3 regions of the Paenibacillus sp. FSL K6-2393 genome follow, and region 1 is predicted to be linked to each of the others. Evidence: a T-box and tRNA genes for the amino acid it is inferred to sense, from the RefSeq annotation. Region 1 holds a T-box; the other regions hold tRNA genes.
What was found. A T-box is a leader RNA that pairs with one kind of tRNA and senses whether it is charged. The one in region 1 lies ahead of tyrS (tyrosine--tRNA ligase), so its partner is inferred to be a tRNA-Tyr.
Positions count from the first base shown of each region.

Region 2: it has a tRNA-Tyr gene. The T-box ahead of tyrS (tyrosine--tRNA ligase) is inferred to sense a tRNA for this amino acid. The anticodon was not compared.
Region 3: it has a tRNA-Tyr gene. The T-box ahead of tyrS (tyrosine--tRNA ligase) is inferred to sense a tRNA for this amino acid. The anticodon was not compared.

Region 1 is NZ_JBBOCU010000001.1:2,860,319-2,869,811, reverse strand. Features, by position in the region: gene MHI14_RS12690 (carboxypeptidase M32) at 1-1,297, opposite strand, end outside; gene MHI14_RS12685 (beta-class carbonic anhydrase) at 1,647-2,222, shown strand; gene MHI14_RS12680 (PadR family transcriptional regulator) at 2,397-2,963, shown strand; gene MHI14_RS12675 (hypothetical protein) at 3,062-3,565, shown strand; gene MHI14_RS12670 (YxcD family protein) at 3,571-3,849, shown strand; gene tyrS (tyrosine--tRNA ligase) at 4,008-5,270, opposite strand; T-box leader at 5,387-5,614, opposite strand; gene MHI14_RS12660 (DMP19 family protein) at 5,713-6,162, opposite strand; gene MHI14_RS12655 (Imm63 family immunity protein) at 6,183-6,626, opposite strand; gene MHI14_RS12650 (protein adenylyltransferase SelO) at 6,780-8,249, opposite strand; gene MHI14_RS12645 (nucleobase:cation symporter-2 family protein) at 8,559-9,493, opposite strand, start outside.
Region 2 is NZ_JBBOCU010000002.1:308,327-317,819, forward strand. Features, by position in the region: gene MHI14_RS28450 (GNAT family N-acetyltransferase) at 1-76, shown strand, start outside; rRNA gene MHI14_RS28455 (16S ribosomal RNA) at 708-2,260, shown strand; rRNA gene MHI14_RS28460 (23S ribosomal RNA) at 2,571-5,499, shown strand; rRNA gene rrf (5S ribosomal RNA) at 5,575-5,691, shown strand; tRNA gene MHI14_RS28470 (tRNA-Ile) at 5,730-5,803, shown strand; tRNA gene MHI14_RS28475 (tRNA-Ala) at 5,839-5,914, shown strand; tRNA gene MHI14_RS28480 (tRNA-Asn) at 5,916-5,991, shown strand; tRNA gene MHI14_RS28485 (tRNA-Glu) at 5,996-6,067, shown strand; tRNA gene MHI14_RS28490 (tRNA-Val) at 6,190-6,265, shown strand; tRNA gene MHI14_RS28495 (tRNA-Met) at 6,282-6,355, shown strand; tRNA gene MHI14_RS28500 (tRNA-Asp) at 6,382-6,459, shown strand; tRNA gene MHI14_RS28505 (tRNA-Phe) at 6,475-6,550, shown strand; tRNA gene MHI14_RS28510 (tRNA-Thr) at 6,571-6,646, shown strand; tRNA gene MHI14_RS28515 (tRNA-Tyr) at 6,656-6,741, shown strand; tRNA gene MHI14_RS28520 (tRNA-Lys) at 6,751-6,826, shown strand; tRNA gene MHI14_RS28525 (tRNA-Leu) at 6,833-6,913, shown strand; tRNA gene MHI14_RS28530 (tRNA-Gly) at 6,924-6,998, shown strand; tRNA gene MHI14_RS28535 (tRNA-Arg) at 7,006-7,082, shown strand; tRNA gene MHI14_RS28540 (tRNA-Leu) at 7,100-7,178, shown strand; tRNA gene MHI14_RS28545 (tRNA-Pro) at 7,186-7,259, shown strand; tRNA gene MHI14_RS28550 (tRNA-Gly) at 7,270-7,340, shown strand; gene iolD (3D-(3,5/4)-trihydroxycyclohexane-1,2-dione acylhydrolase (decyclizing)) at 7,734-9,493, shown strand, end outside.
Region 3 is NZ_JBBOCU010000001.1:1,127,447-1,136,939, forward strand. Features, by position in the region: rRNA gene MHI14_RS04785 (16S ribosomal RNA) at 293-1,845, shown strand; rRNA gene MHI14_RS04790 (23S ribosomal RNA) at 2,153-5,080, shown strand; tRNA gene MHI14_RS04795 (tRNA-Asn) at 5,149-5,224, shown strand; tRNA gene MHI14_RS04800 (tRNA-Ser) at 5,228-5,319, shown strand; tRNA gene MHI14_RS04805 (tRNA-Glu) at 5,329-5,400, shown strand; tRNA gene MHI14_RS04810 (tRNA-Val) at 5,468-5,543, shown strand; tRNA gene MHI14_RS04815 (tRNA-Met) at 5,561-5,634, shown strand; tRNA gene MHI14_RS04820 (tRNA-Asp) at 5,662-5,739, shown strand; tRNA gene MHI14_RS04825 (tRNA-Phe) at 5,835-5,910, shown strand; tRNA gene MHI14_RS04830 (tRNA-Thr) at 5,931-6,006, shown strand; tRNA gene MHI14_RS04835 (tRNA-Tyr) at 6,016-6,101, shown strand; tRNA gene MHI14_RS04840 (tRNA-Trp) at 6,108-6,181, shown strand; tRNA gene MHI14_RS04845 (tRNA-His) at 6,211-6,283, shown strand; tRNA gene MHI14_RS04850 (tRNA-Gln) at 6,306-6,380, shown strand; tRNA gene MHI14_RS04855 (tRNA-Gly) at 6,385-6,459, shown strand; tRNA gene MHI14_RS04860 (tRNA-Cys) at 6,466-6,539, shown strand; tRNA gene MHI14_RS04865 (tRNA-Leu) at 6,546-6,624, shown strand; gene MHI14_RS04870 (class I SAM-dependent methyltransferase) at 6,794-7,720, shown strand; gene MHI14_RS04875 (helix-turn-helix domain-containing protein) at 8,159-9,493, opposite strand, start outside.

The DNA.
Region 1 (9,493 bases):
TTTGAGCTGCATACATATTACCCAGAGAATACGAAGCAAAGTAACCAAAGTCACCACCAGACCAGTGAACATCCTGAAGAACGCCGTCTCCATCATTCGTTGGCATAATACCGAGGTATTCCTTGTATTTTGCATTCCAGGTCTCCGGCAGGTCTTTCACTTCCAGACCATCGTTGAATAACATTTTCTCGATCTCATACCGGATAATAATATGCAGGTTATAGGTCAGTTCATCCGCTTCAATCCGAATGAGTGAACTCTCCACCCGATTGATTGCACGATAGAAATCTTCCAGCTCAACCTCGCTCAATTGAGGGAAATGCTGCTGCAAATCTTTGTAATAACGTGTCCAGAATGGCAGGCTGCGACCAATCATGTTTTCCCAAAGACGAGACTGTGACTCATGAATCCCCATGGACGTTCCTTCGGCAAGAAGGGTACCCGCCAGACTGTCATCAATATTTTGCTCGTACAGGGCATGTCCGCCCTCATGCAGTGAACTGAAGACTGCGCTTGCTACATCATCTTGCAGATAATGTGTTGTAATTCGCACATCACCCGGGTTAAGACCCGTTGCAAATGGATGCACACTCTCGTCCAATCGTCCAGCTTCAAAGTCATAGCCCATTTGTTCCAAAATGAACAGACTGAACTTCTCCTGCTGTTTGGTGTCAAACAACTGATTCAGAAACTCTGTATTTGGCTTGTTTTCTGAAGCATTAATCTTCTCTTGCAGAGGCACCAAACGTGCTTTGAGGCGGGCAAATACAGCATCCACTTTCTCAACGGTCAGATCCGGTTCATACATATCAAGCAGCGTATCATAACGCGTATCCTTTACACCCCAGTAATCAATAAACTCCTGTTTGAGCTTAACGATATCTGTCAGATATGGGGAGAATCCTGCAAAATCACTGTTATGCTTGGCATCTTCCCATGCCGTTTCCGACTTGGCTGTGAGCACGGTATAAGCTTGTACTTTTTCCGGTGGTACGGATTGACTGCGATCATATTCTTTCTTGCAATCTTCAACCAGACGACGATCTATATCTTGGAGCTGTTCCAATACCGCTGGAGTCGTTAACGCATCCAGGTAAGTCTTCATGTCAGCTGAGGTTTGCAGCTTGAATGCTTCGGTGGACAACATACCCAGCGTCTCCGAACGAGTCGGAACGCCTTTTTTCGGCGCACCTGTGCGCAGATCCCAGTGAAGCAAACCAATGGCTTCATGATAGCTCTTAATTTTACGAGCCAGATTACGGAAGGATTCCAAATGTTCCTGTGTTTGTTTATCCATTGTTATCGTTCACCTCTTCAAAAAAAATGTTATACCCTATTGATGATACTTTTTGCATTGCGTATAATCAACTTTTAACAGATGAAAATTGCATTGTTCTCCTAAAGATACGTGTTCAAAAAGTCTGGTTTTCATTACCGAGAAGATGGAAATGGCGTTCAACTTCGATGCCGATGATGCCCTCAGGCATGATTTGTAATCAAAAGTGGACTTTTTGAACAACCTCTAAAGGGTTGGAGTAATGCCATCTGCTGACCGTGAAATACTATTAAAGCAAAGGCGTGTAGGACAAGCTGCATCATATGCAAGTGGCCGTGCTCGTCGTATTGGATAACAGGAGGCAATGGACATGAACAACATTCAAGAGATTTTGGCTTACAACAAATCATTTGTCGAGACCAAAGAATACGAAAAGTATACGGCTGGCAAGTTTCCAACCAAAAAGATGGTTATCATCACTTGTATGGATACACGTCTGGTGGAAATGCTGCCCAAGGCCATGAACCTGAAAAACGGTGATGTGAAAATCATCAAAAACGCAGGCGCAATTATATCTCAGCCTTTCGGGAGTGTAATGCGTAGTGTGCTTGTCGCCATCTATGAACTGGGTGCAGATGAAGTCCTGGTAGTGGGTCATACGGAATGTGGTATGGCTTCCCTTCACGCTGAGACCATGATTGGACATATGGTAGAGCGTGGTGTATCGGAAGAAGTCATGACTACTCTGGAGAATTCGGGCATCCGTTTGCAAAAATGGTTGCGTGGGTTTGACAGCGTCGAAGAAGGGGTAAAACATACTGTGGAAGTGATCAAGAAGCATCCTTTACTTCCTCCCAATGTACCCGTCCACGGCATGGTTATCGATTCTGCCACAGGTGAGCTTGATCTTGTCGCTGAGGGGTATGGACAACAGGCATCTCTCTAAATGGTTTGGAGTGCGGACCTTATGGTTCGCACTTTTTTTTGTCTAAATTAAGGCAGTTGTTCTGTCAGGTTGTCAAACCATACAGTTTCAGTGTACACTTTTTATGAAAGCGGTCAAAGAAAGTAAAAACGATTGTTCTCTCTGACCTAGCCCTAATATTAAGGAGACATGTGCATGAACATACTTTCCTACGGATTGCTCGGGCTGCTTACCCGCGAGGAGTCATCGGGCTATGATCTGATGCTGAAGATCCAGCCGCATTGGCAGGCGAAACACAGCCAGATCTACCCACTCCTGTCCAAGATGGAAAACGATGAGTTATTGGCCTCCCGCTGGGTACAACAGTCTGACAAACCGGACAAGAAAATGTACGCAGTTACGGAAAAAGGCATTGAAAAGCTCTTGGAATGGATGATTACTCCTGTTACCGCACCGGTTACACGCGATGAATTTAATTTGCGTATTTTGTGTGTTGGCATAGCGGAAGACGGAAGCATGAGACGCATTCTTAACGAGCGTAAAAGCTGGTTTATGGAACGCATACGTTATTTCGAGGATCTGAAGTCACGTATACCTCAGGATAATCTTCGTGTAGGCAACCGAGATTTTGGAAGCTACATCCTGGTACAAAAAGGGTTGATGCATGCACAAACAGGCCTGGAATGGTGTCATTGGGTTACCCAATTGCTTGATGGCCAAGCTGCAATTCAAGACCCAAGTCCAAGCGTTTCAGAAATTTAATAAAATTTGAAACGTTCCTGCAAGTTGACCGTATTACATGAGTAAGGCCCATTTTTGGGCGATTCAAACAAATTAATCGGGGGGTTACGATCTTTACAATGAAGAAAAAATTTGGAGTTAAACATCTAATGATGGTATTTATGGCCTTTACATTATTGTTCGCAACAGTGGGAGTAACGAATCCGGATTCTGCAGATGCAAGACGTGGTGGCGGATTCAAATCCGGTACAAAAAGTTATACCAACACTCCTAAGAAATCCGACTCCAACAACAACGTGAATCAATCCAATTCCGGTAATAACTCCGGTACTGGTGCAGCTGCAACCCGTGGTGGTGGATTCTTCGGCGGTGGCGGAGGCTTCATGAAAGGCATGATGCTTGGTGGTCTTGCTGGTATGATGTTCGGCGGACTGTTCGGTGGCATGGGCGCCCTGGGTAACATCCTTGGATTGCTCGTGAACGTTGCAGCAATTATGTTGATTGTTATGCTGGCTATGGCACTCTTCAGAGCCATCTCCAATCGCCGCAAACCTGCAGCGGATGGTCGTTATGACCGTCGCAATGATCGTGATGATGACCGTAACAGAAACGGACGGTACTAATCTCTATGGTTCTGAGCATGGATGAAATTGTGAATGCAATCTGTATTCATATGGCAGAACGTAAGGGTGTACGTCCAACCGATGTGAATGTAGAACTGAGCTGGGAAGAAGATACAGGTTATTCCGCTGAAGTTTGGATCCAAGGACGCAGTCAATATCTGGTCGAGTCCAATATGATTGAAGCGATTCTTCGCTACCTGCACAGTGAATACAACATCCGGGCGTACCGTGAGAATGTACGACTTGATCTGGATGAAGAAATCACAGCGATCGTTAATCAATAAACTATAGGTCAAGTAATGACCTCTTATACTAAAGACCGTCTCCCTTCTGTCGCCTGACAGAGATGGAAGACGGTCTTTTTGTTTCTGTATTTGTATCTTTATTTGTGTGTCTATTCTAGTCTCTATACGTGCCTGTGTTACGTACTATTTCTTGGAAACTACGATTGAAGTTTGACCAAGCTGTAGTTCTTCTTACCTTTACGGATAATGATGAATTTACCGCCAATGGCGTGTTCTGCCGACACTGTGAATTCAAGCTCCGTGATTTTCTCACCATTCATGGAGATCGCACCTTTGGTGACATCCTCACGCGCCTGGCGTTTGGATGGCTCCAGGCCCAGATCTACGAGCCAGTCCACGATATTTTTCGCTTCGCCGTCCGTCTCGAATGTTGGCATTTCCTTGAATCCCTGCTCGATTTCATCCGCCGTCAGGGAACGGATATCACCACTGAACAGCGCCGCTGTAATACGTTTAGCCTGTTCCAGCATTTCTTCGCCGTGAACGAATTTTGTCATTTCTTCCGCGAGTGCTTTCTGTGCTTCACGTCTGTGCGGCTCTGTCTCTACCTTTTCAGCCAAAGCTTCAATTTCTTCTTTGCTCAGGAAGGTAAAGTATTTCAGGTATTTGATCACATCACGGTCATCTGTATTCGCCCAGAACTGGTAGAATTCAAATGGTGTCGTTTTGTTCGGATCAAGCCAGATTGCTCCGCCAGCTGTTTTACCAAATTTCGTACCGTCGGATTTGAGCATGAGCGGAATAGTCAGACCGTACGCCTTCGCTTCAGATCCTTCTTTTTTACGAATCAGATCAAGACCACTCGTGATATTCCCCCATTGATCAGAACCGCCGATTTGAAGCTGTACATCTTCGTTCTGGAACAGGTGCAGGTAGTCGAGTGATTGAAGGATCTGGTAGGAAAACTCGGTAAACGAAATTCCGCCTTCCAGTCTGCTCGCAACTACATCCTTAGCCAGCATGGTGTTGAGGTTAAAGTTTTTGCCGTAGTCACGCAAGAATTCAATGACATTGATCTTGTGCGTCCAATCGTAGTTGTTCACCATGCGAACCTGATTATCACCGTCTGTTACAAACAACTTCTTCATCTGTGCTGTCAGTGCATCCACATTCTCCTGCACTTGCTCCATCGTTTGCAAAGAACGTTCTGCCTGACGACCACTTGGATCACCAATCGTGCCTGTAGCTCCACCAATCAGAATGACTGGACGATGTCCTGCCAGTTGAAACCGTTTCAGCATCATGAAGGGAATGAGATGTCCGATATGCATGCTATCCCCCGTAGGGTCAACGCCACAGTACAATGAAACTGATTTGGTTTCGGTCAACTCACGCAGTCCCTCTGCATCCGTCTGCTGGTTAATGGCGTCACGCCACTGTAGTTCATCAATAATATTCATTCGTATAACCCCTTTTCTATCCTCAAGATTCAGTCATGATCTACGTTAAATTACGAAATAACACGCTGGAACGGCTTTTTTGGACACAAAAAAATCGCCTCCTTGTCTTCATTAGACACAGGGACGATTATCATAACCGTGGTACCACCCAAATTGCATGGACAACACGTGACCTTAACACGTTATCCATACCACTTTTGGCAATATATCGTTTGCCCATCCGCTTGGCATTACCCAAGTACTCCAGAGTGTAATTCGCAGCCCTTGTATGTATCAGGTTCCATCAACCCCTGACTTTCTGTAACAGGGACAAAGCCGCTACTGCGCTCTATCAACGTGATTCATGTATTCAATTTATAGCAAGTATAGCCGAACGTTTCAGTCATTGCAAGACCAAGTATTAATCATTGAACAGAACAACGGATGCATAGTTGAAACCAGATTATATAATCATCATGTTCAATTTTCCGTGATAATAACCATGGGCTTTCTCCGCGATCTGATCCTCATTTTTCCAAAACTGCTGGTCCAGCGCATCTAACTGCTGCTCTTGTTCCTTTTTCAGGGATTTAGGAATATCCCACAGCTCAGTAAGCCTTTCATCCTCTTTCAAGTGCTCAATGCAGCCGTATGCTGACGTTATGATCTCCACGACTTGAGTCGCACCAATGATATGTAATGCCCGCAACGCGTAACGGTACACCTCTTCCCCCCAGTTACAGAAAAACTGTATAAAACCGCCATTAAAGATATCCGCCTCTAACAGCCATAAAGCAGCAATGTCCTGCTCGTTCGAAGTCAACGAAGCCCAGCCATGTTCAGATTCATTCTTTTTCTCGACAAATAACACAGCATAGTCATACCATACATCATTAATATCTTGCTCACTCACGTTACACACCTCACTTTTCTTTATGCCATGCTCTTTAACTCCTGACGTTTACCCGTCTGATGCCAATGTAAATACGGATTACCGATCTGCTGGAAGGCTTCCAGAACCCCCCTGTTCAGGTCCTTCATCACATCATTTGTATAGTTCAAATGCGTCTCTTTATTATCCACGCCATGTCTTTCCAACAACCCTACATGCGTCGCAGTGAAAATAATATCTGCCAGCAACCAATAGATGACTTCATCCGGCTGTTTCACCCGTTTCTCCAATGAGACAAGACCACGTTCGTATATTCGAACGATATACGTATCTTCTCCACTCTCTACATAGGGCACACCATCCCATTTAAAGCTCTCAAACAAGCGGTTAACATAGTTCTGCATCTGTTCCCTAGGGAAAGATGTACGCTCTAAAAGCTGTAAAAGGATGTCTGCCAATTGTTGTTTGCTTAACATGTTGGACATGAATGCACCTGCCTCTGTAAAAGTAAATCTCTACTTCTCTAATTATTGCATGACATTCTCCAAATTCAATACCCTCGTTGGATTCTAACGTCGAAGACAGAATGAAAAATGAAAAAGCTGCCCAAGGCAGCCTCTTCATTCCATACTGTTCAATCAGGTTCCACAAAAAGTCTGATACGAAGTATTGCACTGTGCTGGCAATTCGGCATATTCAGCCTGCTCAGGTGAGTGAGCGAACGGGTCTGAAAGAACTACCAAAAGCTTCTGCATTACGCTAAGATCTCCGTGGTTCTCCGCTTGCTCAAGGGCTTCCTCGACCCGATGATTTCGGGGAATGACGGCTGGATTGCTTGTTCTCATCAACTGTTGAGAGACTTCCTTCTCCTCTTGCTGTCTGTCCAATCTTGCTTGCCACCGCTCATGCCATTCAGCAAATTCTGGCGTGCCAAACAAAGCTGTCCCTTCCAACCTATCAAAGGTCAAAGCCAGGAACGTATTGTTGTAATCTGCACTATGCTTCTCCATAAGTTCAAGAAGATCCTTGATCAGCGCTTCATCTTCGGCCTCTTCATCCAACAAGCCCAATTTGGCACGCATTCCCTTGAGCCAATGATGATGGTACAATTCAGAAAATTGTGCCATAGCATCCTGAGCGAGTTGCACCGCCTGTTCTTCATCTTCATGCAACAACGGCAGAAGTGTCTCGGCAAAACGAGCCAAATTCCACCCGGCAATATACGGTTGATTACCATAAGCATAGCGACCTTGCCTGTCAATGGAGCTGAATACGGTTGAAGGATTGTAAGCATCCATAAAGGCGCACGGACCATAATCGATGGTCTCACCACTAATGGCCATGTTATCCGTGTTCATCACGCCATGAATGAATCCAACATGCTGCCACTGGGCAATGAGAGCCGCCTGCCGCTTAATCACTTCCTGAAGGAGCAGAAGATAACGATTTTCGACGTGAGCAACCTCAGGATAATGTCGATTCAATGTGTAATCAGCCAACGCCCGGAGATCTTCAATAGATCCCCACCTTGCTGCGTACTGAAAGGTTGCTACCCGGATGTGACTGGAAGCCACCCGGGTTAATATAGCCCCAGGCCGCTCTGTTTCGCGGATAATGTTTTCTCCTGTTGATACCACCGCCAGACTGCGTGTCGTTGGGATACCCAGTGCATACATCGCTTCACTAATAATATACTCTCGCAACATGGGCCCTACAGCAGCACGTCCATCTCCTCCACGAGAGTACGGTGTTCTTCCTGAACCTTTCAGCTGGATATCCACTCGCTCGCCCTGTGGCGTAATCTGTTCACCCAGCAGCAAAGCACGTCCATCACCAAGCATGTTGAAATTTCCGAATTGATGTCCTGCATAGGCCTGAGCCAGAGGCTCAGCTCCTTCCGGAATCAGGTTACCTGCAAAAATTTGTGCTCCTTCCTCACTGTCAAGAGACTCCACATCCAGTCCCAAGCTGGAAGCAAGCAGTCTATTAAAAATGATTAGCTTTGGTGATTGAACAGGCACTGCGCCCTGACTTGTATAGAAGGGTTGCGGTAACTCCGCATAACTATTCTCCAAGTTCCACCCTTTGTTCAATGTTTCTTGTTGCATGTGATCACAACTCCTTTTCTGCACAAGGGATATCCCTTGGTTATATTGTAGCCTTGTGAACCGATGCTCATTTATGTAGTCGCATGGAAATTCAATTCAAGAGGATGTTGACTTAAACGAACATATTAAATGTTCTTGATGAAACTTTAGCATATTTGCATGCCTTTTGCATTCCTCATGAATCGTAAGCAAAAAAAATCCAAGAGGTTTCTTTGCCAAGTGGAATCATTGTCTTTCATTCCACTTCCCAGAAAACCATCTTGGATCTATTCCACTTACTACCAGATGACACGTCTGTTATTACAAGGATTACGTGTGTGCTTCTTGAGCCTGTATAGGCTGTACTGGCAAGCTCTCTTTTTTCAAAGCGAGGTTAAAGAAGACATTAAGCAGGATCGCTGACAGGCTTCCCGTGATAATACCATCGCTAACAATAATCCGAATACTCTGAGGAAGCTGGGCAAACAGATCGGGTACAGCAGTAACACCGAGCCCAAGCGAAACGGAGCAAGCCACGATTAATAGATTGGATTGTTTTCCAAAATCAACGTTTTGCAGCATTTTGATCCCGGATGAGACGACCATTCCAAACAGGACAACAGTCGCTCCTCCGAGGACAGCACTTGGAATAATGGTTGCAAAAGCAGCTACCTTTGGAATGAGTCCCAGAAAGACCAGGATACCTCCGGCTGCAACAACAACATTGGTCGTTTTCACTTTGGAGAGCTGAACCAAACCAACATTCTGTGCAAATGTATTGTATGGAAAAGCATTAAATATGCCGCCCAGGACAAACGCGAGACCTTCTGCGCGATATCCCCGTGCCAGATCTTTTTCGTTGATCGGTTGATCACAGATTTTGCTCAAAGCCATAAATACACCTGTTGATTCGATGATAACGACTGTACCTACAATAATCATTGTAATGATTGGGCCGATTTCGAAGGTAGGCCAACCAAAGTAAAAGGGTTGAGGTAAATGGAACCAAGAGGCTTCCTGTACAGCGGCAAAATTTACTTTTCCCATGAAGGCTGCGATGAGGGTCCCCACGATAATACCAAGGAGAACAGCCAGAGATTTAACAAAACCGCGAGCATATCGATTCAGGATTAGAATGAACAGTAATACACCAAATGAAAGCGCCAAATTGTCCAAACTTCCGAAATTCTCGCTGTTTGCTCCACCAGCCATATTTTTAATACCGGTTGGAATTAACGCAAGACCGATGATCGTTACCACTGTAC
Region 2 (9,493 bases), on a different contig from region 1:
CATTTTGAAAAAGGATCGGCGACACGCGGATGGACAGTATCATGACACGATAGTGATGGGCAGATTTAAAGACTAATAGTATAAAAAGTGAAAAGCACAATCTATATAAAGCCCACAGGCTATGGAGTTCATTTATTAGATTTGATACCGACAGAATAGATAGCAGCGTTATTGAGTAGAGGTATTATGTTTCTTATTTTATAGAACGAATGTAATGATGTTGAATGGGTCTGTTCACAACCTATATTGAGACAGGTTAGACTGGTGAGTGTATATAGGATATAGTAAGAGGATATTGCCATTGGAAAAAGAGATTATGAAGAGATTGAATCAAATATATAGTTAGTTTGCTGATGGGATATTTTACAAGTAGTAATTGTATTGTGTATATGATATATTCTATTTCCTGCCAAAAAAACACGAGAAACAAAGTGCCGCAGGCAAAACAAATAAGCTTCGAAAGAAACTTAAAAAAAGAGCTTGCTAAGTTGGATCGGAAGTGTTATGATATAAAAGTTGCTGAGGAGAACAACGCTCGGTAACAAAACAAGTTTGATCTTTGAAAACTGAACAACGAGTGAGTAAACATTCTGCTTGCAGAATGAACGCGAAAGTTCGAGATAAGCCTTGGCTTGAATCGGCTGGAGCACAAATGAGATTTTTAATCTCGTCAGATTCAAAATGAGCTTATCGCTCTTTTCAATACTTTATTGGAGAGTTTGATCCTGGCTCAGGACGAACGCTGGCGGCATGCCTAATACATGCAAGTCGAGCGGACTTGATGAGAAGCTTGCTTCTCTGATGGTTAGCGGCGGACGGGTGAGTAACACGTAGGCAACCTGCCCTCAAGTTTGGGACAACTACCGGAAACGGTAGCTAATACCGAATAGTTGTTTTCTTCGCCTGAAGGAAACTGGAAAGACGGAGCAATCTGTCACTTGGGGATGGGCCTGCGGCGCATTAGCTAGTTGGTGGGGTAACGGCTCACCAAGGCGACGATGCGTAGCCGACCTGAGAGGGTGATCGGCCACACTGGGACTGAGACACGGCCCAGACTCCTACGGGAGGCAGCAGTAGGGAATCTTCCGCAATGGGCGAAAGCCTGACGGAGCAATGCCGCGTGAGTGATGAAGGTTTTCGGATCGTAAAGCTCTGTTGCCAGGGAAGAACGCTTGGGAGAGTAACTGCTCTCAAGGTGACGGTACCTGAGAAGAAAGCCCCGGCTAACTACGTGCCAGCAGCCGCGGTAATACGTAGGGGGCAAGCGTTGTCCGGAATTATTGGGCGTAAAGCGCGCGCAGGCGGTCATTTAAGTCTGGTGTTTAATCCCGGGGCTCAACCCCGGATCGCACTGGAAACTGGGTGACTTGAGTGCAGAAGAGGAGAGTGGAATTCCACGTGTAGCGGTGAAATGCGTAGATATGTGGAGGAACACCAGTGGCGAAGGCGACTCTCTGGGCTGTAACTGACGCTGAGGCGCGAAAGCGTGGGGAGCAAACAGGATTAGATACCCTGGTAGTCCACGCCGTAAACGATGAGTGCTAGGTGTTAGGGGTTTCGATACCCTTGGTGCCGAAGTTAACACATTAAGCACTCCGCCTGGGGAGTACGGTCGCAAGACTGAAACTCAAAGGAATTGACGGGGACCCGCACAAGCAGTGGAGTATGTGGTTTAATTCGAAGCAACGCGAAGAACCTTACCAGGTCTTGACATCTGAATGACCGGTGCAGAGATGTACCTTTTCTTCGGAACATTCAAGACAGGTGGTGCATGGTTGTCGTCAGCTCGTGTCGTGAGATGTTGGGTTAAGTCCCGCAACGAGCGCAACCCTTATATTTAGTTGCCAGCATTTCGGATGGGCACTCTAGATAGACTGCCGGTGACAAACCGGAGGAAGGTGGGGATGACGTCAAATCATCATGCCCCTTATGACCTGGGCTACACACGTACTACAATGGCCGGTACAACGGGCTGCGAAATCGCGAGATGGAGCCAATCCCAACAAAGCCGGTCTCAGTTCGGATTGCAGGCTGCAACTCGCCTGCATGAAGTCGGAATTGCTAGTAATCGCGGATCAGCATGCCGCGGTGAATACGTTCCCGGGTCTTGTACACACCGCCCGTCACACCACGAGAGTTTATAACACCCGAAGTCGGTGGGGTAACCGCAAGGAGCCAGCCGCCGAAGGTGGGATAGATGATTGGGGTGAAGTCGTAACAAGGTAGCCGTATCGGAAGGTGCGGCTGGATCACCTCCTTTCTATGGAGAATCGTTTCCCGAGTGGAAACATTCAAATAGCAGACTAGATCTGCACAAACTACTCACTCGTTGTTCGGTTTTGAGAGCTCAAACTCTCAAAACAGCTTGCTTTTGCATGGAGCTTGTTCTTTGAAAACTAGATATCGAAACGAAACAAACGCGAATTAGAACATTCCTTTAAGCTGATCTTGTGTAAACAAGTGAAGTGTTTTTATAAGGTAGATTGCACGTACGATGGTATCGAATGGGAGCGACTTTTGGCTTTGCGTAAGCAAAACAAGGGAAGCGAGCAGTCGAAACCGGAGCACGAGGTTAAGCTACTAAGAGCACACGGAGGATGCCTAGGCGCTAGGAGCCGATGAAGGACGTGGCGAACAACGAAACTGCCTCGGGGAGCTGTAAGCAAGCTTTGATCCGGGGGTGTCCGAATGGGGAAACCCAGCTGGGGTAATTTCCAGTTACTCATAACTGAATACATAGGTTATGTAGAGGCATACCAGGGGAACTGAAACATCTAAGTACCCTGAGGAAGAGAAAACAATAGTGATTCCGTCAGTAGCGGCGAGCGAACGCGGAGAAGCCCAAACCAGAGAGCTTGCTCTTTGGGGTTGTGGGACGTCTCACATGGAGTTACAAAGGAACCGGTTAAGCGAAGAGGTCTGGAAAGGCCCGCCAAAGAAGGTAAAAGCCCTGTAGTTGAAAGTCTGTTCCCTCCGAGACGGATCCCGAGTAGTGCGGGGCACGTGAAACCCCGTATGAATCCGGCAGGACCATCTGCCAAGGCTAAATACTTCCTAGCGACCGATAGTGAAGCAGTACCGTGAGGGAAAGGTGAAAAGCACCCCGGAAGGGGAGTGAAATAGAACCTGAAACCGTGTGCTTACAAAAAGTCAGAGCCCGTTTTAGGGGTGATGGCGTGCCTTTTGTAGAATGAACCGGCGAGTTACGTTCCCGTGCAAGGTTAAGGTGAAGAGCCGGAGCCGCAGCGAAAGCGAGTCTGAATAGGGCGAATGAGTACGTGGACGTAGACCCGAAACCGGGTGATCTACCCCTGTCCAGGGTGAAGGTGCGGTAACACGCACTGGAGGCCCGAACCCACGCATGTTGAAAAATGCGGGGATGAGGTGGGGGTAGCGGAGAAATTCCAATCGAACTCGGAGATAGCTGGTTCTCCCCGAAATAGCTTTAGGGCTAGCCTCGGAAAACAGAGTCGTGGAGGTAGAGCACTGATTGGGTGCGGGGCCCGCAAGGGTTACCAAGCTCAGTCAAACTCCGAATGCCATAGACTTACTTCCGGGAGTCAGACAGTGAGTGCTAAGATCCATTGTCAAAAGGGAAACAGCCCAGACCATCAGCTAAGGTCCCCAAGTGTGTGTTAAGTGGGAAAGGATGTGGAGTTGCACAGACAACCAGGATGTTGGCTTAGAAGCAGCCACCATTGAAAGAGTGCGTAATAGCTCACTGGTCGAGTGACTCTGCGCCGAAAATGTAACGGGGCTAAACACACCACCGAAGCTATGGCTTGATGCTTTGCATCAGGGGTAGGGGAGCGTTGTATAAGGGTTGAAGGTGTACCGTAAGGAGCGCTGGACATTATACAAGTGAGAATGCCGGTATGAGTAACGAAAAGATCAGTGAGAATCTGATCCGCCGAAAGCCTAAGGGTTCCTGAGGAAGGCTCGTCCGCTCAGGGTAAGTCGGGACCTAAGGCGAGGCCGAAAGGCGTAGTCGAAGGACAACAGGTCGAAATTCCTGTACCACCGTAAGCCGTTATGAGCAATGGGGGGACGCAGTAGGGTAGTGACGCGGACTGATGGATGTCCGTCTAAGCAGTGAGGCTGATGTGTAGGCAAATCCGCACATCATTAAGGCTGAGCTGTGATGGGGAGCGAAAATTATAGTAGCGAAGGTCATGATCTCACACTGCCAAGAAAAGCCTCTAGCCAGGTGAAGGTGCCCGTACCGCAAACCGACACAGGTAGGCGAGAAGAGTATTCTAAGGCGCGCGGAAGAACTCTCGTTAAGGAACTCGGCAAAATGACCCCGTAACTTCGGGAGAAGGGGTGCCCCGGTAGTGTGAATAGCACGAGGGGGCCGCAGTGAAAAGGCCCAAGCGACTGTTTAGCAAAAACACAGGTCTGTGCGAAGCCGTAAGGCGAAGTATACGGGCTGACGCCTGCCCGGTGCTGGAAGGTTAAGGGGAGTGGTTAGGGAGTAATCCCGAAGCTGTGAACCGAAGCCCCAGTAAACGGCGGCCGTAACTATAACGGTCCTAAGGTAGCGAAATTCCTTGTCAGGTAAATTCTGACCCGCACGAATGGCGTAACGACTTGGGCGCTGTCTCAACGAGAGATCCGGTGAAATTTTAATACCTGTGAAGATGCAGGTTACCCGCGACAAGACGGAAAGACCCCATGGAGCTTTACTGCAGCTTGATATTGAATTTGGGTACGATCTGTACAGGATAGGTGGGAGCCTTTGAAACGTGAGCGCCAGCTTGCGTGGAGGCAACGTTGGGATACCACCCTGATCGTATCTAGGTTCTAACCTGGTACCGTAATCCGGTGCGGGGACAGTGTCAGGTGGGCAGTTTGACTGGGGCGGTCGCCTCCTAAAGAGTAACGGAGGCGCCCAAAGGTTCCCTCAGAATGGTTGGAAATCATTCGAAGAGTGCAAAGGCATAAGGGAGCTTGACTGCGAGACCTACAAGTCGAGCAGGGACGAAAGTCGGGCTTAGTGATCCGGTGGTACCGCATGGAAGGGCCATCGCTCAACGGATAAAAGCTACCCTGGGGATAACAGGCTTATCTCCCCCAAGAGTCCACATCGACGGGGAGGTTTGGCACCTCGATGTCGGCTCATCGCATCCTGGGGCTGAAGTAGGTCCCAAGGGTTGGGCTGTTCGCCCATTAAAGCGGTACGCGAGCTGGGTTCAGAACGTCGTGAGACAGTTCGGTCCCTATCTGTCGTGGGCGTAGGAAATTTGAGAGGAGCTGTCCTTAGTACGAGAGGACCGGGATGGACGTACCGCTGGTGTACCAGTTGTTCCGCCAGGAGCACCGCTGGGTAGCTATGTACGGACGGGATAAACGCTGAAAGCATCTAAGCGTGAAGCCCCCCTCAAGATGAGATTTCCCAGTATGTAAGACCCCTTGAAGACGACGAGGTAGATAGGCTGGGGGTGGAAGTGCAGCAATGCATGGAGCTGACCAGTACTAATCGGTCGAGGGCTTATCCAATAGCAAGTTCTAAATCGCATGTTTCGTTTCGAATCTAGTTTTCAGAGAACAACACTCTGAAATGTAAGCTACGCGTTTGGTGGCGATGGCGGAGGGGTTCCACACGTACCCATCCCGAACACGACCGTTAAGCCCTCTAGCGCCGATGGTACTTGGACCGCAGGGTCCTGGGAGAGTAGGACGCCGCCAAGCGAAACCCCAATGGGGTATTTTTTTTCGAAAATTGATAAGGGCCCTTAGCTCAGTTGGTTAGAGCGCACCTCTGATAAGGGTGAGGCCGGTGGTTCGAGTCCACCAGGGCCCATAGCAAGACCACAACAAAGAAATACACCAGAGTATGGGGCCATAGCTCAGCTGGGAGAGCGCCTGCCTTGCAAGCAGGAGGTCAGCGGTTCGATCCCGCTTGGCTCCACCATTCCCTGATAGCTCAGTTGGTAGAGCACTCGACTGTTAATCGAGTTGTCACAGGTTCGAGCCCTGTTCGGGGAGCCAGTAAGGCCCGTTGGTCAAGGGGTTAAGACACCTCCCTTTCACGGAGGTAACAGGGGTTCGAATCCCCTACGGGTCATAGCAATACCTATTGCTTCAACAAGGGATGAGAATCCCAAAGGTTCGTCGGAGGATGTACTTCGATAGCAACAGCTTCGCAGTCTCGAACGAAGTGAGAGTATCCCCTACGGGTCATAAAATGGAGGCTTAGCTCAGCTGGGAGAGCATCTGCCTTACAAGCAGAGGGTCGGGGGTTCGATCCCCTCAGCCTCCACCATATAACTTTATAACGACGCGGGGTGGAGCAGCCCGGTAGCTCGTCGGGCTCATAACCCGAAGGCCGCAGGTTCAAATCCTGCCCCCGCAATTATACTTTCCTTGAGAAAGTGATCTGGAACCGTGGTGTAGTTGGCCTAACATGCCTGCCTGTCACGCAGGAGATCGCGGGTTCGAATCCCGTCGGTTCCGCCATTTTTATTCTAGTAAGGCTCGGTAGCTCAGTCGGTAGAGCAGAGGACTGAAAATCCTCGTGTCGGCGGTTCGATTCCGTCCCGAGCCACCATTTATAACACCATGTAATACGCCGGTGTAGCTCAACTGGTAGAGCAACTGACTTGTAATCAGTAGGTTGGGGGTTCAAGTCCTCTCGCCGGCACCATGTAATCCTGGAGGATTAGCGAAGTGGCCAAACGCATCAGACTGTAAATCTGCTCCCGTACGGGTTCGGTGGTTCGAATCCATCATCCTCCACCAGTTTTCTATGAGTCATTAGCTCAGTTGGTAGAGCACCTGACTTTTAATCAGGGTGTCGAAGGTTCGAGCCCTTCATGACTCACCATTATATGCGCGTGTGGCGGAATTGGCAGACGCACTAGACTTAGGATCTAGCGTCTTTGACGTGGGGGTTCAAGTCCCTCCACGCGCATCCCTTATTTGCGGAAGTGGCTCAGCGGTAGAGCATCGCCTTGCCAAGGCGAGGGTCGCGGGTTCGATTCCCGTCTTCCGCTCCAATATTTTGCGCCCTTAGCTCAGCTGGATAGAGCGTTTGACTACGAATCAAAAGGCCGGGAGTTCGAATCTCTCAGGGCGCGCCATTATAACTTCATATTTTGCCGGCGTGGCGGAATGGCAGACGCGCTCGACTCAAAATCGAGTGGGAAACCGTGGAGGTTCGAGTCCTCTCGCCGGTATAGATAACGGGATGTAGCTCAGCTTGGTAGAGCACCTGGTTTGGGACCAGGGGGTCGCATGTTCAAATCGTGTCATCCCGATTGTTGTTATGCGGGTGTAGTTCAATGGTAGAACTTTAGCCTTCCAAGCTAATAGCGTGGGTTCGATTCCCATCACCCGCTTAAATATTTAAAAGAAAGAGATGGTACTCACCGTCTCTTTCTTTTTTTTGCATTCATAGGTTTATTGGTAATTTAGTACGTGGTGCTCTCAGAGAGTATATGGCTCTTTATCCTGTACCAGGATGTATTCCGCACTTGCATAAATTTCCCCACCTTAAATTTGTCCTTGTTAATTGTGGACGCTATTCAAATGGAACAGATCTAACGCACCGTATAACGCCTGGATATACTCTTCTTTATCACATTTTATAAAAACGCTTACAAAAATAGCTTGCGTAAATCATTAACCTGTAATACCATATCAATTAAGCGCTTAACCTTTAGGGGTAAGGCGTTTAAACTTAACGTAGATTAAGCGCTTAACCCGTAAAGGAAAGGACGGCGATCAAACTCATGAAAACAATTCGACTAACGATGGCTCAGGCACTGCTTCGATACCTGGATCAGCAATATATCTCGGTTGACGGGGTGGAAACCAAGTTTGTGAAGGGAATCATCGGTATTTTTGGACATGGCAACGTAACAGGCATTGGAGAAGCGCTGGAGCGCAGTCCGGGAAGCCTAACGTATATGCAAGGGAAGAACGAACAAGGTATGGTGCATACGGCAGCGGCCTATGCCAAGCAGAAGAACCGTAGACAGATCTATGCATGCACTACATCCATTGGACCTGGTGCTTTGAATATGATTACAGCAGCGGCTACTGCAACGGTGAACCGGATTCCGGTTTTATTGCTTCCAGGAGATAACTTTGCTACACGGGAACCAGACCCGGTACTGCAGCAGTTGGAAGTGAGCAGTGATTATACAATCTCAGCCACTGATCCATTCAAAGCCGTCAGCAAGTACTGGGATCGCATTGTTCGTCCCGAACAGCTGATGATTGCTGCTACACAGGCCATGCGTGTGCTTACCGACCCGGCAGAGACGGGAGCTGTTACGCTCGCGCTACCGCAGGATGTGCAGGCAGAGGCGTACGATTATCCTGAATCGTTCTTTGCCCGCAAAGTACATTATCTGGACCGTCGCCCCCCGGTACAGGCAGCCATTGAACGGGCCACGGAGCAGATTGCTCGTGGTAGCAAGCCGCTGCTCGTTGCAGGCGGCGGTGTGTTGTACTCTGAGGCGTCCGCCCAACTCGTGGAGTTCGCCGAGGCATTTGGTATTCCGATCGCCGAGACGCAGGCGGGCAAGAGCGCAGTTTCTTGGGACCACCCACTGAATGTGGGGGCCATCGGGGTTACAGGTTCTCTAGCAGCCAACAGGCTGGCGAGAGAAGCGGATGTGGTGATCGGCGTCGGTACTCGTTTCTCCGATTTTACGACGGCGTCCCGCTCTGCTTTTCAACATCCGGAAGCTTCATTCATCAACATTAACCTGAACGGCATGGATGCCGCCAAGTTAGGCGGGGAAGCCATTCTGGCAGATGCTCGCGAAGGATTGCAGGCTTTGCAGAAGGAATTGCAGCAAAGACAATACCGCAGTGCATATGGTGCATCTGAAATCGCTGATCTCCGCGCTGAGTGGAATGCAGAAGTGGATCGGCTGTATGCAGCTCAACATGAAGCAGGGCTGGCACAGACTACAGCAGTCGGCATAGTTAATCGGACGATTGATCCTTCCTCCGTTATTGTGTGTGCGGCAGGCAGTCTGCCAGGAGACCTGCATCGTCTGTGGCGTGCGGCTGAACCAAAGACGTATCACATGGAGTATGGATTCTCCTGTATGGGGTACGAGGTAAGTGGAGCGTTCGGAGCAGCACTTGCCGAGCCGGATCGTGAAGTGTACGCCATGGTCGGTGATGGCAGTTATCTGATGCTGCATTCGGAGTTTGTGACCAGTTTGCAGGAACAGAAGAAGATGACCGTTCTCTTATTCAACAACAATGGATTCCAATGTATTCATAATTTGCAGCGGGAACATGGTAGTGACGGGTTCGGCAATGAGTTCCGTTATCGGGAATCCGAGAGTGGACGACTGACCGGGGATTACATGCCAATGGACTTTGCAGCTCACGCCCGAAGTATGGGAGCAAAATCCTATAGAGCGGAGACAGCAGAACAGCTGGAACAGGCACTCCGAGATGCGAAGAACGAAACAGTGAGTACGTTAATTGAGATTCCGGTCGTGCCTGGAAGCAACGCAGGTGGATA
Region 3 (9,493 bases), 1.7 Mb from region 1:
AGAGGAAAAGTGAAGAACTAAAGCCTCAAAAAAAGAAATCAAAAAAAGTTCTTGACGAAAACAAACGAAATGTGTTACATTATTTAAGTCGCCGCCGAAACTTGGTTGAGACGAAAAAGAAGTGAAACAAATCGTGTTTGATCTTTGAAAACTGAACAACGAGTGAGTAAACATTCTGCTTGCAGAATGAACGCAAAAGTTGGAAACAAGCCTTGGCTTGGATCGGCTGGAGCACAAATGAGATTTTTAATCTCGTCAGATTCAAAATGAGCTTATCGCTCTTTTCAATACTTTATTGGAGAGTTTGATCCTGGCTCAGGACGAACGCTGGCGGCATGCCTAATACATGCAAGTCGAGCGGACTTGAAGAGAAGCTTGCTTCTCTGATAGTTAGCGGCGGACGGGTGAGTAACACGTAGGCAACCTGCCCTCAAGTTTGGGACAACTACCGGAAACGGTAGCTAATACCGAATAGTTGTTTTCTTCGCCTGAAGGAAACTGGAAAGACGGAGCAATCTGTCACTTGGGGATGGGCCTGCGGCGCATTAGCTAGTTGGTGGGGTAACGGCTCACCAAGGCGACGATGCGTAGCCGACCTGAGAGGGTGATCGGCCACACTGGGACTGAGACACGGCCCAGACTCCTACGGGAGGCAGCAGTAGGGAATCTTCCGCAATGGGCGAAAGCCTGACGGAGCAATGCCGCGTGAGTGATGAAGGTTTTCGGATCGTAAAGCTCTGTTGCCAGGGAAGAACGCTTGGGAGAGTAACTGCTCTCAAGGTGACGGTACCTGAGAAGAAAGCCCCGGCTAACTACGTGCCAGCAGCCGCGGTAATACGTAGGGGGCAAGCGTTGTCCGGAATTATTGGGCGTAAAGCGCGCGCAGGCGGTCATTTAAGTCTGGTGTTTAATCCCGGGGCTCAACCCCGGATCGCACTGGAAACTGGGTGACTTGAGTGCAGAAGAGGAGAGTGGAATTCCACGTGTAGCGGTGAAATGCGTAGATATGTGGAGGAACACCAGTGGCGAAGGCGACTCTCTGGGCTGTAACTGACGCTGAGGCGCGAAAGCGTGGGGAGCAAACAGGATTAGATACCCTGGTAGTCCACGCCGTAAACGATGAGTGCTAGGTGTTAGGGGTTTCGATACCCTTGGTGCCGAAGTTAACACATTAAGCACTCCGCCTGGGGAGTACGGTCGCAAGACTGAAACTCAAAGGAATTGACGGGGACCCGCACAAGCAGTGGAGTATGTGGTTTAATTCGAAGCAACGCGAAGAACCTTACCAGGTCTTGACATCTGAATGACCGGTGCAGAGATGTACCTTTTCTTCGGAACATTCAAGACAGGTGGTGCATGGTTGTCGTCAGCTCGTGTCGTGAGATGTTGGGTTAAGTCCCGCAACGAGCGCAACCCTTATATTTAGTTGCCAGCACTTCGGGTGGGCACTCTAGATAGACTGCCGGTGACAAACCGGAGGAAGGTGGGGATGACGTCAAATCATCATGCCCCTTATGACCTGGGCTACACACGTACTACAATGGCCGGTACAACGGGCTGCGAAATCGCGAGATGGAGCCAATCCCAACAAAGCCGGTCTCAGTTCGGATTGCAGGCTGCAACTCGCCTGCATGAAGTCGGAATTGCTAGTAATCGCGGATCAGCATGCCGCGGTGAATACGTTCCCGGGTCTTGTACACACCGCCCGTCACACCACGAGAGTTTATAACACCCGAAGTCGGTGGGGTAACCGCAAGGAGCCAGCCGCCGAAGGTGGGATAGATGATTGGGGTGAAGTCGTAACAAGGTAGCCGTATCGGAAGGTGCGGCTGGATCACCTCCTTTCTATGGAGAATCGTTTCCTGCAACGGAAACATTCAAATATGCAGCTTAGCTGCAAAAACACTCACTCGTTGCTCAGTTTTGAGAGCTCAAACTCTCAAACAGCTTGCTTTTGCATGGAGCTTGTTCTTTGAAAACTAGATATCGAAACGAAAGTAAATGCGAATTAGAACATTCCTTTTTAGCTGAACTTGTGTAAACAAGTGAAGTGTTTATAAGGTAGATTGCATGAGCGAGTGATCGAAATGGAACGACTTTTGGATTTGCGCAAGCAAACCAAGCGGAGTGACAGCTCGAACACGAGCGATATGGTTAAGCTACTAAGAGCACACGGAGGATGCCTAGGCGCTAGGAGCCGATGAAGGACGTGGCGAACAACGAAACTGCCTCGGGGAGCTGTAAGCAAGCTTTGATCCGGGGGTGTCCGAATGGGGAAACCCAGCTGGGGTAATTTCCAGTTACTCATAACTGAATACATAGGTTATGTAGAGGCATACCAGGGGAACTGAAACATCTAAGTACCCTGAGGAAGAGAAAACAATAGTGATTCCGTCAGTAGCGGCGAGCGAACGCGGAGAAGCCCAAACCAGAGAGCTTGCTCTTTGGGGTTGTGGGACGTCTCACATGGAGTTACAAAGGAACCGGTTAAGCGAAGAGGTCTGGAAAGGCCCGCCAAAGAAGGTAAAAGCCCTGTAGTTGAAAGTCTGTTCCCTCCGAGACGGATCCCGAGTAGTGCGGGGCACGTGAAACCCCGTATGAATCCGGCAGGACCATCTGCCAAGGCTAAATACTTCCTAGCGACCGATAGTGAAGCAGTACCGTGAGGGAAAGGTGAAAAGCACCCCGGAAGGGGAGTGAAATAGAACCTGAAACCGTGTGCTTACAAAAAGTCAGAGCCCGTTTTAGGGGTGATGGCGTGCCTTTTGTAGAATGAACCGGCGAGTTACGTTCCCGTGCAAGGTTAAGGTGAAGAGCCGGAGCCGCAGCGAAAGCGAGTCTGAATAGGGCGACTTAGTACGTGGACGTAGACCCGAAACCGGGTGATCTACCCCTGTCCAGGGTGAAGGTGCGGTAACACGCACTGGAGGCCCGAACCCACGCATGTTGAAAAATGCGGGGATGAGGTGGGGGTAGCGGAGAAATTCCAATCGAACTCGGAGATAGCTGGTTCTCCCCGAAATAGCTTTAGGGCTAGCCTCGGAAAACAGAGTCGTGGAGGTAGAGCACTGATTGGGTGCGGGGCCCGCAAGGGTTACCAAGCTCAGTCAAACTCCGAATGCCATAGACTTACTTCCGGGAGTCAGACAGTGAGTGCTAAGATCCATTGTCAAAAGGGAAACAGCCCAGACCATCAGCTAAGGTCCCCAAGTGTGTGTTAAGTGGGAAAGGATGTGGAGTTGCACAGACAACCAGGATGTTGGCTTAGAAGCAGCCACCATTGAAAGAGTGCGTAATAGCTCACTGGTCGAGTGACTCTGCGCCGAAAATGTAACGGGGCTAAACACACCACCGAAGCTATGGCTTGATGCTTTGCATCAGGGGTAGGGGAGCGTTGTATAAGGGTTGAAGGTGTACCGTAAGGAGCGCTGGACATTATACAAGTGAGAATGCCGGTATGAGTAACGAAAAGATCAGTGAGAATCTGATCCGCCGAAAGCCTAAGGGTTCCTGAGGAAGGCTCGTCCGCTCAGGGTAAGTCGGGACCTAAGGCGAGGCCGAAAGGCGTAGTCGAAGGACAACAGGTCGAAATTCCTGTACCACCGTAAGCCGTTATGAGCAATGGGGGGACGCAGTAGGGTAGTGACGCGGACTGATGGATGTCCGTCTAAGCAGTGAGGCTGATGTGTAGGCAAATCCGCACATTGTAAGGCTGAGCTGTGATGGGGAGCGAAAATTGTAGTAGCGAAGGTCATGATCTCACACTGCCAAGAAAAGCCTCTAGCCAGGTGAAGGTGCCCGTACCGCAAACCGACACAGGTAGGCGAGAAGAGTATTCTAAGGCGCGCGGAAGAACTCTCGTTAAGGAACTCGGCAAAATGACCCCGTAACTTCGGGAGAAGGGGTGCCCCGGTAGTGTGAATAGCACGAGGGGGCCGCAGTGAAAAGGCCCAAGCGACTGTTTAGCAAAAACACAGGTCTGTGCGAAGCCGTAAGGCGAAGTATACGGGCTGACGCCTGCCCGGTGCTGGAAGGTTAAGGGGAGTGGTTAGGGAGTAATCCCGAAGCTGTGAACCGAAGCCCCAGTAAACGGCGGCCGTAACTATAACGGTCCTAAGGTAGCGAAATTCCTTGTCAGGTAAATTCTGACCCGCACGAATGGCGTAACGACTTGGGCGCTGTCTCAACGAGAGATCCGGTGAAATTTTAATACCTGTGAAGATGCAGGTTACCCGCGACAAGACGGAAAGACCCCATGGAGCTTTACTGCAGCTTGATATTGAATTTGGGTACGATCTGTACAGGATAGGTGGGAGCCTTTGAAGTGGGAGCGCAAGCTTCCATGGAGGCAACGTTGGGATACCACCCTGATCGTATCTAGGTTCTAACCTGGTACCGTAATCCGGTGCGGGGACAGTGTCAGGTGGGCAGTTTGACTGGGGCGGTCGCCTCCTAAAGAGTAACGGAGGCGCCCAAAGGTTCCCTCAGAATGGTTGGAAATCATTCGAAGAGTGCAAAGGCATAAGGGAGCTTGACTGCGAGACCTACAAGTCGAGCAGGGACGAAAGTCGGGCTTAGTGATCCGGTGGTACCGCATGGAAGGGCCATCGCTCAACGGATAAAAGCTACCCTGGGGATAACAGGCTTATCTCCCCCAAGAGTCCACATCGACGGGGAGGTTTGGCACCTCGATGTCGGCTCATCGCATCCTGGGGCTGAAGTAGGTCCCAAGGGTTGGGCTGTTCGCCCATTAAAGCGGTACGCGAGCTGGGTTCAGAACGTCGTGAGACAGTTCGGTCCCTATCTGTCGTGGGCGTAGGAAATTTGAGAGGAGCTGTCCTTAGTACGAGAGGACCGGGATGGACGTACCGCTGGTGTACCAGTTGTTCCGCCAGGAGCACCGCTGGGTAGCTATGTACGGACGGGATAAACGCTGAAAGCATCTAAGCGTGAAGCCCCCCTCAAGATGAGATTTCCCAGTATGTAAGACCCCTTGAAGACGACGAGGTAGATAGGCTGGGGGTGGAAGTGCAGCAATGCATGGAGCTGACCAGTACTAATCGGTCGAGGGCTTATCCAAATATGCAAGTTCTAAATCGCGTGTTTCGTTTCGAATCTAGTTTTCAGAGAACGATCTCTGAAGCATATTCCCTGATAGCTCAGTTGGTAGAGCACTCGACTGTTAATCGAGTTGTCACAGGTTCGAGCCCTGTTCGGGGAGCCATATGGAGAGGTGTCCGAGCTGGCCGAAGGAGCACGATTGGAAATCGTGTAGGCGTCACAAGCGTCTCGAGGGTTCGAATCCCTCTCTCTCCGCCATAATATTAAGGCCCGTTGGTCAAGGGGTTAAGACACCTCCCTTTCACGGAGGTAACAGGGGTTCGAATCCCCTACGGGTCATAATAACTTCAAAAAAAGAAGTTGATTTTTACAACAAGATTATGGTATGATCATAAATGTGTTGTTCGGAGGCTTAGCTCAGCTGGGAGAGCATCTGCCTTACAAGCAGAGGGTCGGGGGTTCGATCCCCTCAGCCTCCACCATATAAACTTTATAACGACGCGGGGTGGAGCAGCCCGGTAGCTCGTCGGGCTCATAACCCGAAGGCCGCAGGTTCAAATCCTGCCCCCGCAATTATACTTTCCTTTGAGAAAGTGATCTGGAACCGTGGTGTAGTTGGCCTAACATGCCTGCCTGTCACGCAGGAGATCGCGGGTTCGAATCCCGTCGGTTCCGCCATTTAATCTTTACATGAGGCAAACTGTTCACTACATCTGCTGTATGGCACTGATGCCCTATATAAAGTGTAAGGAATTAAGATTAGACTTTATTATGGCTCGGTAGCTCAGTCGGTAGAGCAGAGGACTGAAAATCCTCGTGTCGGCGGTTCGATTCCGTCCCGAGCCACCATTTTTAAAACAATTTAATATGCCGGTGTAGCTCAACTGGTAGAGCAACTGACTTGTAATCAGTAGGTTGGGGGTTCAAGTCCTCTCGCCGGCACCATGTAATCCTGGAGGATTAGCGAAGTGGCCAAACGCATCAGACTGTAAATCTGCTCCCGTACGGGTTCGGTGGTTCGAATCCATCATCCTCCACCAGTTTTTAGGGGCATAGTTTAAAGGTAGAACAACGGTCTCCAAAACCGTTGGTGTGGGTTCAATTCCTGCTGCCCCTGCCAATTAACTTTTTAGATAATAACCTTTTGTGGCGATCGTGGCGAAGTGGTTAACGCACCGGTTTGTGGATCCGGCATTCGGGGGTTCAATTCCCCTCGATCGCCCCTTTGTTTTTTCATTTTTTATTGGGGATTAGCCAAGCGGTAAGGCAACGGACTTTGACTCCGTCATGCATAGGTTCAAATCCTATATCCCCAGCCATTATGCGGACGTGGCTCAGCGGTAGAGCATCGCCTTGCCAAGGCGAGGGTCGCGGGTTCGATTCCCGTCGTCCGCTCCAAAATATGGCGCCATAGCCAAGTGGTAAGGCACAGCTCTGCAAAAGCTTTATCCCCAGTTCGAATCTGGGTGGCGCCTCCAGCATATGCCGGCGTGGCGGAATGGCAGACGCGCTCGACTCAAAATCGAGTGGGAAACCGTGGAGGTTCGAGTCCTCTCGCCGGTATATTGAATAGCCCTACATGTTGCTTATGCAATGTGTAGGGCTATTTTCATTTTATATAAATTGATTTTTTGTATTGTAAGGATAGTTGGACGTTAATAAAGATTGACGTATGATTATATTAAGTATATTGTAGATAAGTAAAGTCTTTAATGTAGAGGAGTGAAGTAGAGTGACTAATGGAAAAAATGTATTGGATACCGATCTGTTATTTGATCTTTCTGTATGGGAAGAGGCATGGAAGAATCGTCCGAGAAGTTCAAAATATAAGAAGAAAAGCGTCCCCTTTAATACAGAAGAAGCTTTTGAGCGGTGGGCCAGGGATTATCATGCACAGTCGTTCACTGAAGAAGGAAAGCAGCGTTCTGAGCGCATTATGGGCTGGATTGAGAATCAGGGTGTAGATTTTGCAGGGTTATCCATTTTGGACATTGGAGCAGCCTCAGGCATATTTACCATTCCTTTTGCGGAAAAGGGAGCAAGTGTGACCGCAGTTGAGCCTTCGGAGTTGCTTGTCTCCCTTATGAAAGAGACGATACCTTCATCTTTGGAATCCAATATCGAAATTGTAAACGAACGATATGAAGAAATCTCCATTAAGGATAAGGGTTGGGAGAAGAAATATGACTTTGCATTTGCATCCATGTGTCCGGCGATGTCGGATTGGGAAACGATTGAGCAGGCAATTAATTGCGCCCGGAAGTATGTGTATATAAGTACTATGGCGGGACAGAAGGAACACACACTAATGGATGAACTTAAGGATGTACTGGGAGTAACTTCTTCATACATGGCCGGTGATATGGGGTATATCCAACAGTTGCTGTATTTGAAGGGTTATTCTTATACGATGATTATTACGAGAGAAGTTAACTCATTTGAATTACCGGTGAAAGAGATTATCGAGCAGCTGCCAGAATGGCTTAATACGTATGAGTTCCCATCCGATGAAGATTCTCTCAGATTGGCTGAGAAGTACATTCGGGATACGTACAGGGATAGTACGGTGACCTTCTCACGTGGAGCAAGGTTTGGCAAAATTCTAATTCAACTTGAACAACCCAATATGAAAACAGTTCGCACTAAGGATAAGCGATAATTCGCGTAAGCTTGGCACGTGTACTGATAATCAGGAATTGAGACTGACAATGTAGTCTAACGTCTAAGATGACACTAGGAAGCATCGTACTACCAAACAAGAAGATGCACGTGTGAAACATATGAAGTTAAGATTGCAGAAGTGAAGTTGTAGGTGAAGGGTGCAGGTTATAAGCTCCCTCTTTTTTGAAGCCACTAATTCATCGACCGCTTTGAACCAGACCCTCATTTATTTAGAGATGTTCGAGACAACGAAAAACAAAACACATACCTCGTTTTCAGAGATGATCTCTGAAGCATATTCCCTGAAATTTCAGTTGGTGAGCAATCAACGGTTAATCGAGTTGTCACAGGTCCGAGCCCTGGCCCTGTTCGGGGAGCCATATGGAGAGGTATCCAAGCTGGCCGAAGGAGTACGACTTACAATCGTACTCCTTTTCTAATTTCGGTTCGACACTTCTGCTTTCTGCTTACGCTCCCGATACTGGCCGGGGGTGATTCCTTCCCATTTACGAAATGATCGGATAAAGTTTTGTGGATTGTTGTACCGAAGTCGTGCTGCGATATCTTTAACGGTTAGATCACTTTCGTCAAGCCATTTTTTAGCGATATTAAATCGGTACTTGGTCAGATATTCACTAAATGCACAGCCTGTCTCTTTGCGGAAAACACTACTTAAGTAGTTGGCATTGTAGTGAAGCTTAACAGCACATTCCTCAAGCGTCAGATCCTTATCATAATCTTGATGAATCATGGCAATCATTTTCTCAGATATATGTTGATACTGGGCATACTGTCTTGCTTTAAAAACCTGGATGATGGGCAAGATGACTTGATGGTTAAACCATTCCTCAACTTCAGCAGCGTACTGCAAACCATGAAGTTCATGAAACATCGAGCCCCGACCTTGGGAGATCTGTCCGAGTCGTATGCCGGATTCCTGAGTCATTTGCAAAATATGCGTGAGTAGCCTCGTAAGAGCCACCTCATACTCCTCGGGTGTAACCTCCATACCAAAGATCACTTCAAGCAGTTGTTGCAGAAGAGCAGAGGCCTGGACTTCGTCCGCACTTTGAATAGCTTGGATCAATGAATATTCCAATGATTCCGGGTAGGTCATGGGCCAAGTGGGAGCGTAATGATCTATGTTCTCATATTGAAAAATAATGCCTGTTCCCAGCTTCATCCGATGCCTCAATGCTTCCATAGCTTCTGTGTAAGCTTGAGGGATGTGATATATAGAGCTGTGCGGCTGGCTGAATCCTATACTGACTTGAAGAGTTAGAATCTTATCCATCTGTTGTTGTAACTGGTCTGTTAATACATATAGTTGCTGTGAAAAAATAAACTGATCCTGTTCAACGGTCCCAATCACCGTGACTACCGTATGTTCCAGCACAATGGGAAGCAATTGTTGGTTATGCACAACCGTTTCCGCCAATATATTTTGAATAGCGAATAATAAGAGGTCACGATCACTAGCTCTATATTTTGTATGATTAACGAGATCGGCCTGTAATGTAATAACAGCAATTTGTTGCCATTCCCGAACCTGATGCGTGTAGCCATATTCATTCAAGGTGTCATGAAGAGTATGCACAGGGCTCCTGCCCTGGAACAGATTCATCATAAAATGAGTGCGAATCTGCAACAGATGCATATTAAGTGTGTTCTCTAATTGGGAGCGAGAGGCAGATAATTGTGAGACTCCTGCTCTAATCTGTTCGAACTCATCAGAAAATGGTGGTGATTGCTGAGCTAATGTTTTTCCTTC